Bythopirellula goksoeyrii: one gene and its partners. The protein of the gene in region 1 binds, or shares a complex with, the protein of each later gene. Links are inferred from orthologs where the notes say so. Each region holds a gene or a part of one and is shown in the gene's direction. Other genes may lie near its edges.

What was found. Proteins that work in one complex are often made in the same cells at the same time.
Region 2: Pr1d_RS19380 (region 1) and Pr1d_RS07235 share a complex: the UniProt entries of both Bacillus subtilis proteins name them as parts of the possible RNA degradosome complex. The link is inferred for Bythopirellula goksoeyrii from one-to-one orthologs.
Region 3: Pr1d_RS19380 (region 1) and rny share a complex: the UniProt entries of both Bacillus subtilis proteins name them as parts of the possible RNA degradosome complex. The link is inferred for Bythopirellula goksoeyrii from one-to-one orthologs.

The regions. Positions count from the first base shown.
Region 1 is NZ_CP042913.1:4,895,310-4,899,459, reverse strand. The notes cover bases 1-2,969. They hold Pr1d_RS19380 (polyribonucleotide nucleotidyltransferase), read left to right. Parts: upstream 1-407; coding sequence 408-2,531; downstream 2,532-2,969. Other genes in these bases: Pr1d_RS19375 (PSD1 and planctomycete cytochrome C domain-containing protein), read left to right, coding at 2,762-2,969; rpsO (30S ribosomal protein S15), read left to right, coding at 1-65. Outside these bases: more of Pr1d_RS19375, read left to right, coding at 2,970-4,150. UniProt on the Bacillus subtilis protein: Involved in mRNA degradation. Catalyzes the phosphorolysis of single-stranded polyribonucleotides processively in the 3'- to 5'-direction. Necessary for competence development in Bacillus subtilis.
Region 2 is NZ_CP042913.1:1,809,225-1,812,805, reverse strand. Bases 689-3,581 are described here. They hold Pr1d_RS07235 (6-phosphofructokinase), read left to right. Parts: upstream 689-1,472; coding sequence 1,473-2,690; downstream 2,691-3,581. Other genes in these bases: acs (acetate--CoA ligase), read left to right, coding at 3,004-3,581; Pr1d_RS07240 (polyprenol monophosphomannose synthase), read left to right, coding at 689-1,298. In the rest of the region: Pr1d_RS07245 (ExeA family protein), read left to right, coding at 1-574; more of Pr1d_RS07240, read left to right, coding at 594-688. UniProt on the Bacillus subtilis protein: Catalyzes the phosphorylation of D-fructose 6-phosphate to fructose 1,6-bisphosphate by ATP, the first committing step of glycolysis.
Region 3 is NZ_CP042913.1:2,814,777-2,818,443, forward strand. What follows is about bases 689-3,667. They hold rny (ribonuclease Y), read left to right. Parts: upstream 689-1,365; coding sequence 1,366-2,970; downstream 2,971-3,667. Other genes in these bases: Pr1d_RS11150 (TIGR00282 family metallophosphoesterase), read left to right, coding at 3,030-3,667. Also shown: tRNA lysidine(34) synthetase TilS, read right to left, coding at 1-447. UniProt on the Bacillus subtilis protein: Endoribonuclease that initiates mRNA decay. Initiates the decay of all SAM-dependent riboswitches, such as yitJ riboswitch. Involved in processing of the gapA operon mRNA, it cleaves between cggR and gapA.

The DNA.
Region 1 (4,150 bases):
ATGTGAAACGCAAGAATCCGCAAAAGTATCTTGATCTGTTGCGCCGCTTAGATATCCGCAAATAGTGCCGCCAAGTTTGTAGCTCGACTCTCCGAGTCGTATCATGCGGCTTGGAGAGTCGTGCTACTCTGCTCGGCTATTGCGATCCCATCTAGTCGCTCTGCTGTCTCGGTGTAGAGTTGTGATTTTGCGAGTCGAGATATTGGAAGAGAAACTCCAATGCCGACTTGTGAGTCGCCTCGACTCTTAAGAACGGTTGAGAATCCTAGCTATTGCTGAGGGCTCCTGACAACCGCTGAGACTCTGTTCTTTGAATTGTCGCGCGAGGTGCGCTTCCTGTGAGGAGGCATTCCGTTGTTGCGACATGGCAAAGGCTGTTCCAGAAACCAATGTAGGAAGAAAGAAAATTGAATAAAATTCGAGTAGAAAAACAAATTGGCAGTGGCGTCTTCAGCATCGAAACCGGCTATTTAGCTAAGCAGGCAGCCGGAGCCTGTCTCGTACAGTATGGTGACACCACTGTGTTGAGCGCCGCCGCCAGTGGCCCCGCTCGGCCCGGCATCGACTTTTTCCCCCTGATGTGTGACTATCGGGAGCGGGTTGCCGCAGCGGGTAAATTCCCCGGCGGTTTCATGAAGCGCGAAGGTCGTCCTACGACCAAAGAAACTCTTACCGCCCGGTTGATCGACCGACCCATTCGACCAATGTTCCCCGAAGGGTACAACGACGAAGTTCAAATTCAAAACTTCGTGATGTCGAGCGACAAGCAGACCGACGGCGACGTGCTGGCGATGAACGGTGCCTGTGCCGCTTTGGGTATTTCGCCACTACCTTTCCAAGGCCCCCTGGCATCGGTGCGGGTTGGCTATATCGATGGCGAGTTCATTCCTTTCCCCACCCAGGATGATTTGGAAGCGAGCTCGCTCGATTTGATCGTGTCGGGAAACAAGGAAGCCGTGTTGATGATCGAGGGTTTCGCTCGCGAAATGCCTGAGGATACGATGGCCGAAGCGATCATGGCCGCCCACGGATTCATCCGCGAGTTGTGTGACCTGCAGGAAGAGTTGATTGCCAAAGTCGGTACAGAAAAGATGAAGTTTGAGGCACCTCCCTCAGATGGCTTGTTCGAGGTTCTCAAAGAAAAGTACGGTGCCAGATTTAGCGAAGCGAACCTTATTGATGGCAAGCACGAACGTCACGATGCTGTCGTCGCCTTGCGAGATGAAGCAGTAGCAGAATTGGTCCCCGATCCCGATGCGGAAGGAGCTTACACGCTCGATTCATTTTACAAGAATTGGCATGATCTTGAGTCCCACGTGAGTCGTGAGCAGATTCTTAGCGGGACCCGTTCTGATGGGCGTAAGAGCGACGAACTCCGCGATATTCAGTGTGAAGTCGACCTCTTGCCACGCGTGCATGGTTCGGCTGTGTTCCAACGAGGTGAGACGCAGGCCTTTGTCACGGTCACCTTGGGTACAGGCCGTGATGAGCAGCGCGTTGATGGACTGTTCGATGAATACACCAAGCGGTTCATGCTGGATTACAATTTCCCTTCGTTCTCGGTCGGCGAGTGCCGTCCGATTCGTGGTCCCGGTCGTCGCGAAATCGGCCACGGTGCCTTGGCTGAGCGGAGCGTCAATCCCGTGTTACCGGATCATGAAAAATTCCCGTACACGATCCGCGTGATTTCCGACATCTTGGAGTCGAATGGCTCTAGTTCGATGGCGTCGGTCTGCGGTGCCACCCTGGGGCTGATGGCGGCGGGTGTGCCGATCAGCAATCCCGTGGCTGGTATCTCGGTTGGTCTGGTGAAGGAAGGTGAGAAATGGACCTTACTCACGGACATCATCGGCAACGAAGATCACTTTGGCGATATGGACTTCAAGATTGCCGGCACGCAAAACGGCATCACGGGTATCCAGCTCGACCTGAAGATCAAGGGTATCAGCGAGGAAATCATTCGTGCCACCCTTAAGCAATCTCGCGAAGCCCGCATTGAGATCCTGCGAAAGATTATCAGTACGATTGCACGACCGCGAGCGACGACGGCCGAGTCGGCTCCACGGTTGTTGCGTACGAAGATCAATCCCGAAAAGATTGGCCTCTTGATTGGCCCAGGTGGCAAGACGATCCGTGGTATCCAAGAAGAAGTCGGTTGCAACATCGATGTCGACGAGGATGGCACGGTTACCGTTGCTGCGGCTGATCAAGCCACTGCCGAAGCGGGTCTGGCTCGTGTTGATGCCCTCACGGCGAGTGTGCAAGTCGGCAAGATTTACGACGGCCGCGTGACGAGTGTCAAAGACTTCGGTGCGTTTGTCGAGATTCTGCCGGGACGCGATGGCTTGTGCCACATTAGCGAACTCTCGAACGAGTACGTCGGCAATGTGGGCGATGTCTGCTCAGTTGGGGACCAAATGAAGGTGAAGGTCATCTTAGTCGACGAACAGGATCGTGTGAAACTGAGCCGTCGCGCTGCGATGGAAGAACTCGGCGAGCAAGAGGCTGAACCTGCCGACGCCGCGTCTTGATTAGAGATGCAGGCCAGACCAGCCAGGAAGGTGTTCTTTGGCTTTTTGCGACAAATTGATGAATAATACCTGCTTGTCATGGTTGCTTCTTGACTAATTCAATTGGAAGTAAACTATAGAATAGGTGATGTAAGTCAAACAAATGATCCTCTGGCTCTCACTTGAGCCAGAGGATTTTGTTTCTTATATCCTTTTGCAAAAACCTCATCGGGTTGGCTGCAGTACCAGACATGCGCATCTTGACCTTTCTATTAATCTTGCTCAGCAGCCAAGCCCCGAGTGGAGCATTAGTTGCGCTGGACTTCAACCGCGATGTGCGGCCAATTCTTTCGGAGAATTGCTTCGCTTGCCACGGATTCGATGAAGGGGCACGCGAGGCAGACTTGCGGCTTGATGAGGCCGGATCGGCTTTGAAAGATCGCGGGGGGTACGCCGCGATCGTGCCTCGCAATTTGGAGGCGAGTGAACTCTGGCGGCGGATTAATAGCGAAGACGAGGACGAGATGATGCCGCCTCCCGATTCGCGTCGGGAGCTAACTCTTGAGCAAAAGAAAACGCTTCGATTGTGGATTGAACAAGGCGCTCCCTATGCGAAGCATTGGTCGTTCATTTCCCCCGAGAAGTCGCCGATTCCCAAGGTTGCCGATGAGTCTTGGCCGCGAAATGAGATTGATCTTTTCGTCGCTGCTCGGCTCGAAGAGGAAAAGATCGTTCCCTTGCAAGAGGCAGATCGACGCACGCTCATTAGACGTCTTTCGCTAGATCTTACCGGATTGCCGCCTTCGGCGGAGGAAGTCGAGGCATTTGCATTGGACGACGAGTCGCAGGCGTACGAAAGACTAGTTGATCGTCTGCTTGCCAGCCCACATTTTGGTGAGCGAATGGCTCTGGAATGGCTTGATGCTGCACGTTACGCCGACACTAACGGCTATTCGATCGATGGAGGCCGACATCTTTGGCTCTGGCGTGATTGGGTCATCAATGCGTTCAACGAAAACTTGCCCTATGATCAATTCTTGGTGGATCAAATTGCAGGGGACTTGATGACCGACCCAACGGAATCCCAGCTTATAGCGACAGGATTTCAACGGAACAATATGGTTACACACGAGGGGGGAACCATTCCTGAAGAGAACATCACGAACTACAACGCTGATCGTCTGAAAACTCTCGGAGAAGCGGTACTCGGGTTGACCTTGGGATGCGCCCAGTGTCACGATCACAAATATGATCCCATCACACAGCGGGATTATTATCGTTTGTTTGCCTATTTTAATACGCTTGGTGACGTTGGACTCGACGGAGATAGAGGCGTAAACGCTCGTCCCACTTTCGAGACTCGAACGGTTTTACCCACTGGTGAGTTACCCGCTCTAAAGGCTCGTATCGATGAGATAAATAATGAACTGAATTCCCCCAATCCGGTTGAAGTCACTGAGTGGGAGCAACGTCAGAAAGAACTGCTAAGTGAACGGGGGCGTGATTTTGCAATGCATTCCGCGAAGCTCCTTGAGATAAGCACCCCCAACCAAGGGGCGGGATTTGAGATCGAAGAGAACCACTATGTGAAGATCACAAATGCACCGAAATTTGTCGCTTACGAAGTTTCAATGCAACTC
Region 2 (3,581 bases), 3.1 Mb from region 1 along the record:
TAGTACTCCTGAACAAATAGAAGAATCTTACTTTGAGCCTTTGTCATCAGCCGACATAAGCGAAGATCAATTGCTCCAACAATTTGCTGGACTCGAGGTTGCCAACAGAGCTCCCGAACAGAAACTGGAACGAGTTGCTTCTAGAAATCCTTTTCAACAGAGCTTCCAATCTGAAGAAGTGGTCATCGATCAGTATCTGGACTTTGAAACCAATGTGCTTACCACAGCACCACGCGTAATCAATCGGCTCGATACGGCCTTTGCCCAACAGCTAAAGAATTGCGAGAAGCCTGCTACGGTCATTCAGTCCACGCCAAAGCCAGAGCTACTCACATCTGATGAGGATGAGCTTGAACTTGCGATTCTTGATGAGGAACCAGAACTAGGCCTTGACCTGGAAGAGCCACTCTCTATGACGTCCTCTCGGATCGAAGCTGCTGCGAATATGACCCCAGGCGAAATCCTGGTAATCGAAGACGAAGTGACTTCCGGTCCAACAGTTGTTTCCAGCAAACGATTTCGACAGCTATTCAGCAGCTTGGAAACGGCAAGCACTCCACAGCGGTTCGCTTAGAAGCAAAGGTCACACATAATTGCTGCTTGTTGGCCTGGCAACATACAATGAGCTGGATAACCTGCCCCACCTAGTGGCAAGGATCCATACCGAACTTCCTGCTGCGGACGTGTTGGTCGTGGACGACAATTCCCCCGATGGCACCGGGGCTTGGTGCCAAGAATTCTCTCACGACAATCACTGGTTTACCTGCATCGTGCGAGAAGGAAAACAGGGCCTGGGGTCGGCACTTTCTCTATTGATGCAGACCGCGGTGGAGCGAGGGGCATCCCATTTAATTACGATGGATGCTGACTGGAGCCATCCGCCGGAACGACTGACAGAATTAGTCGCAGCCGCGGAGAGCTCCGATGTCGTCATCGGTTCGCGGTATTGCGACGGCGGAAGTATCGAAGGTTGGCCCTGGCACCGTCGCATGATGAGCCACACGGTCAACTCCTTGTCACGCGTGATTCTTGGAATTCCGATAGGCGACTTCAGTGGGAATTATCGAGTCTACAATTGCCAACTGCTAGCCAAAGTACCCTGGCTAGAATTGCAATCCGCTGGTTATGCGTTCATCGAAGAGGTGCTGTGGCATCTGAAACGCTTAGGGGCCACTTTTACCGAAGTGCCGATTACGTTTGTCGATCGCAAGCTGGGCAAATCAAAAATCTCCTCTCGCGAAATGGTTGGTGCCCTGAAAATGTTGAGCTCACTAGCGTGGCGCCGCCTGCGTGGCTGATCGTAGCGATTATTCAGGTGGCAACGACTAGCGAGAGTTAATAGCCGTGGGCGGAAGCCCATGGTTTGCTTCTAGAAGAACCATGGGCTTCCGCCCACGGCTACAAAAACACTTTCCCGACCTATACTTGCCAAGAAATATCTCTTGTCCAAAGGTCTTCAGAGGGAAACATTGATGTCGAGCAAGCGCATAGGAATCCTAACTAGTGGTGGCGATTGCCCCGGTCTCAACGCCGTGATTCGAGGGGTAGTCAAAGCTTCGAGCCAACTCGGCTACGACTGTGTCGGTTTCCTCAAAGGTTACGAGGGGCTCTACGATCCCGTGCGCTACATTACCCTCACACATAAGAACACGTCAGGCATTCTCAATCAGGGGGGCACCATCCTCGGTTCCACGAACAAGGGCCGCTTTGCGGCGACTGTAGGCGTGGCAGATCGCGTAGAAATCGATCCTGAACTGCTAGCCGGTGTGAAACACACGATTGACCAACTCAACATCGCTGGACTGGTTTGCATCGGTGGCGATGGTTCACTAGCTGTTGCCCAACAGTTTCACGAATATGGGATTCCCGTGGTGGGCGTCCCCAAGACGATCGACAACGATCTCTCAGCAACGGCGTTTACCTTTGGTTTCGACAGCGCCGTGGAGTGTGCCACCAATGCCTTGGATCGTCTGCACACCACAGCCGCTAGTCATGAGCGGATCATGGTAATCGAACTGATGGGTCGCCATGCGGGCTGGATCGCGCTGCATGCAGGTATTGCCGGCGGCGGAGATGTGATCCTCCTGCCTGAAATCGGTTGGACCTATGAAAACGTCTGCCACAAGATCCTCGACCGCGAGAGCCACGGCAAGCGGTTTTCGTTGGTTGTGGTTGCCGAAGGGGCAGAACTGCCCGAAGGGGGTTTGGTTGGTGAAGAAAAATCAGGAGCTCAAGCCAAGCTAGGTGGCATCGGCCAAATAGTCGCTACGGAGATTGAAAGACGACTCCATCGGGAGGTCCGCGTTTCGGTACTCGGACATCTGCAACGCGGCGGGGCGCCCACCACATTCGATCGGGTGCTGGCCACCCAGTACGGCGCACACGCCGTCCGGCTGATCGTCCAGGGAAGACTTGGTGAGATGGTCTGTTATCATCCGCCTGAGATCGAGAGCGTGCCAATCATCCAAGCTGTGAACAAACTCCGCACCGTCGAGCATGATGGCTCCGCGGTCCAAGCCGCCCGGGCGCTGGGGATCAGCTTCGGCGATTGCCCCGCAGATGAAAGTCCATTTGCCTGGTCAGAAGATTTCGACGTTGAGGTTGCCACCAGCGATGACGTGGAATTCGATGCCGAGTTCACGCTCGATATTGCCGAAGCGGCTACGGAAGAAGCGCTGGCAGAATTATGAATTAAATTAGCTCAACGCGACCCAATGCCCCAACCAAGACACTTTTTATGAGCCACGGATTAACACAGATCGACACGGATTGAATTGAGACTTCCGTCTTGTCCGTGTTTCATCCTTGTCGATCCATGGCTACAACTGCTTGGGCTTTTCGTATTTCTTGCACTACCTATTTCGGAGGACATGGTCCATTAGCTGAGAATTGAGCAACACTGTGTTATTCTCGCTGGTGGCTAGAACCTGCTCACTCATTGCTGTAAAATCGAGAACTCGACTCGCAGTTCTTATTTCTCGTTTCTAGCAGGAGTTCTTCCCCATGGCGGACCAGGCAGGCCGACAAATTGATACAGTCATGCAGGAATCGCGGTTATTCCCGCCGCGGCCCAGTTTTTCAGACAAAGCCCGCATCAAGTCGCTCGCTGAATATGAAGCCCTCTGGAACGAAGCCGCGACAGATCCGGCAAAGTTTTGGGGCGATATGGCCCGAGAAGAGTTGCACTGGTTCGAACCATTTACCAAATCGCTCAACTGGAACGAACCCTTCGCCGAATGGTTCGTGGGTGGAAAAACCAACGCCAGCTACAACTGTCTCGATGCCCATCTCGAAGCAGGGCAGGGGGATCGCGTTGCCCTTCTCTGGGAGGGAGAGCCGGGCGACACACGGCGACTTACCTATACCGAACTTCATCGCGAGGTTTGTAAGTTTGCGAACTGCCTTAAGACTCTCGGCATTGGCGAAGGGGACGTGGTTTCGATCTACATGCCGATGGTTCCTGAGTTGGCTATTGCGATGCTGGCTTGCGCCCGAATTGGCGCAGTTCATTCTGTGATATTTGCCGGTTTTTCCGCTGAAGCCATTGCCGATCGCAACAATGATGCCCAGGCAAAAGTGCA
Region 3 (3,667 bases), 2.1 Mb from region 1 along the record:
CGTTCCTCTTAGCAAGCGAAACAGGATCGTTTCGACCTGATCGTTCTGAGTGTGGGCAAGTGCGAGGAAACGAGCTCCATGTCGCTCGGCGGCCTGAGTGAGCAGAGCATATCGTTCTTGTCGGGCCGCTGCCTCGATCCCGTCACCTTCTGTCTCGGCTCGTCCTGCAACATCCCCTTGAAGTGCTTCGAAAGGAATGCCCAGCTTATTGCAAAGCTCTTCGACCCAAGCCTGTTCGAGATCGGAGTCAGCCCCCCGCAAGTGATGGTTGACATGGAATACGGCCAGATTTCCATCGCCGCCTAACTCCTTCTTGATCTGAACTAAGGAAAGCAACAAAGCCACGCTGTCGGCACCCCCTGATACGGCAATGCCGACATTCACATCCAGCCAGTTGGCTGGGGGCCAGAGTGTCGTTAACTTCTGGGCAAGTTCTGGGGGATTCACGTAGGGTCTCTATCAAAGGCCTTGAAACTGTGAAACTAATAGTGTACCTCCGCAGCTTGGAATAAATCCACCTTTTCCCAATCCTTAAACTCATTCCTAGCTTGCGTAATTCTGCTGGATTGAACCCTTTGGATCTCGACCTAAGCTGCTTCCAGGCTTGCACTTGCTTACCTTTCTGATATTATACGGGGCAGTCTTCCAGCTGCTGGAGAAGTTGTCCTTCGAAGGCTGTAGTTTGGAAGATATTAGAGTGTATGAATGATACGCGTGTTGGAACCGGGTATGTCTGCAATGGCAGTCGGCACCAGAGCGTTGTGTGTTTGTGAAGTTCTTGAAGGGTGCGTCAAGAGTCCTGAACTCTTGAACACTCGATTGACTTGTGGTAATCCAATTCTTGGTTGACATGCTCGATCTTTACCTGATCTCTTTGTTCTCCCTTGTGCTTGGTGCAGTTGGTATCGCCCTTTGCTGGCGGTTCCCTCGTGCTCTGCGTCAGGTAGTTCGTGTGATGTCTTTTGAAGACTGCTCAATTGCTGCAGGTTCCTGGCTGGATAGCAGAGTGCTCGTTCATTCGCTATTGTCGTGGTGCCATGCAAACCGTCCTCCTCCTGGAGTGGTGCCGGTTGTTTGCTCCTTGCCAGTGAACGCCAGCTGCAAGCGGATGGTCAAACCGGAAGAAATCTGGGCACGATACCCCGAAGGTATCAACCTCGAGTAAATGTGGATGCTGTCATTGGTGAGCGGCCTAGCTGCTCACCAACGACTCTTCAAGAATCTTTCTTACACGCAGAGATTACGTCAGCTCAAGTCTGACGTTGTTTCAGCTCTCTTGCTCCCCAGCTAGGCAGCTCCTGTTTGACAGGAGAACTCCGTTCCGTCGCAGTTTGGCCTCGAAGGCGGTTATCAAGAAAGTATTCGATGACATCCAATTTGATAAACAGTATACCAACAGTTGACTTTGTCTTGGCGGCACTCACGGACGGCATGCAATTACTCGCCATTCTAGTGGCCGCATTGATGGGCATGGGACTTGTGAAGGTCTTTGACTATCTGCGCAAGCGGGATGCTGACAAAGAGGCGGCCCAAATCATAGAGAGGGCAGAGCTGGAGGCGAAATCTCTCCGCAAAGAAGCAGCTATCGAGGCCAAGGAGCTTGCACTTCAAGAGAAAGATCGCTTGGAGCGGGAGAACAACGAGATTCGAAATACGCTTCACGAACGTGAACGACATCTCGACAAGCAAGAAGATGCGATAACTCAGCGTAGCGATCAGCTTCTTAAGCAGGAAAAGATGGTCGAGAACAATCAGCGCCGCCTCGTCGAAAAACTCGATGACGCCACTCGACGACAGAAGGAATTGGACGACCTGCTGAATCTCGAGCGGCAAACGATGCACCAACTCAGCGGCCTCAGCCCGCAGGAAGCCGAGGATCGCCTTCTCAAGCGACTTGAGCAAGAGTTGTCTCGTGAGCAAGGGGCTCTGATTCTCAAGCATGAAAAGCAACTTGCAGAAACCTGCGACAAGAAGGCGAAGGAACTTCTGATTACATCGGTGCAGCGATTTGCTGCCGCTCACACAGCCGAAGCTACCACCAGCACAGTGGACATCCCCAATGACGAAATGAAGGGCCGCATTATCGGTCGCGAAGGCCGCAACATCCGTGCGCTCGAGAAAGCGACCGGCGTTGACGTGATTATCGACGATACACCTGGTGTTGTGATTGTTAGTGCCTTCGATCCCGTACGTAGAGAAATCGCCCGCATCTCACTCAATAAGTTGATCGCAGACGGCCGTATCCATCCGACCCGGATCGAGGAGCTGGTAGCCGAAACGGAAAAAGAGATTGAAGGTGAAATCCGCAAGCATGGGGAAGAAGCGATGCAAGAGGCCCAAGTCTTTGGACTCCACAATCGTGTCATTGACCTGCTAGGCCGCCTCAAATACCGCACGAGTTACAGCCAAAACGTCCTCAGGCACTCGATTGAAGTTGCATTTATCACTGGAATGCTGGCCGAGGAAATGGGGATGGATGGCGAGCTGGCTCGCCGTGCTGGCCTGCTCCACGATATTGGAAAAGCCGCCGACCACGATCTGGAAGGGGGGCACCCAAAAATTGGTGCCGATCTACTGAAACGTTACGGTGAAGTCCCCGAGGTAGTGCATGCCGCTTTAGGTCATCACGACGATATTCGTCCCGACATGCCCTACACAGTGTTGTGTGCTGCCGCCGACGCATGCAGTGCCTCGCGACCGGGTGCTCGAAGAGAGACCCTGGATAGGTACATCAAACGGATGCAAGAGTTGGAGTCCATCGCGACAGGATTTTCTGGCGTACGCCAAGCCTTTGCGATCCAAGCCGGGCGTGAAGTCCGCGTGATTGCGAGTTCATCCGATACGACCGATGAATCTTCCGCCAAGATTTGCCGCGACATTGCCAAGGCGTTTGAAGAGCAACTCACCTATCCCGGCGAAATCAAAGTGACTCTTATCCGCGAGACCCGGGTCACCGAGATTGCCCATTGATCAGAAGGAACAATTCCTCCTTTCCAATCTCCCTGTTTCCTCATTCAGGTTAAACTTCCGTGCGACTGCTTTTCATTGGTGATATCGTAGGCAGCCCTGGTCGCGAGATGGTCACTCGCGGCGTAGCTGGACTCGTCCAGCGACACCAGTTGGACTTAGTCATCGCTAATGCGGAAAATGCGGCCGGGGGATCGGGAATCACGCCTCAGATCTACCGAAAACTGGTGAAGGCTGGTGTCGATGCGATTACCTTGGGTGACCATGTCTATCGTCGAAAAGAGATCTACTCGGTACTTGATAGTGAAGACAACATCGTGCGGCCTGCCAATTTGCCTGACGAAGCCCGCGGACGACGCTGGACGGTTGTCGAGGCCAGAGATGGAACGCAAGTGGGAATTTGCTGCTTTCTAGGCCAGCTCTTTATGAAACCCATCGACAACCCGTGGGGTGTAGCTGACCGAGTGCTCGCTGAATTGCCTTCAGAAGTCAAAGTACGGTTTGTCGATTTTCATGCCGAGGCTACGAGCGAGGCTCAGTTAATGGGACGCTACCTCGATGGCCGTGTTTCGGCTGTGCTGGGAACCCATACTCATGTTCCCACAGCGGACGAATGCCTCCTGCCTGGCGGTACGGCCTTCCAATGCGATGTCGGTATGACGGGGCCTCACGACGGCATTCTGGGACGTAGGGCCGACCG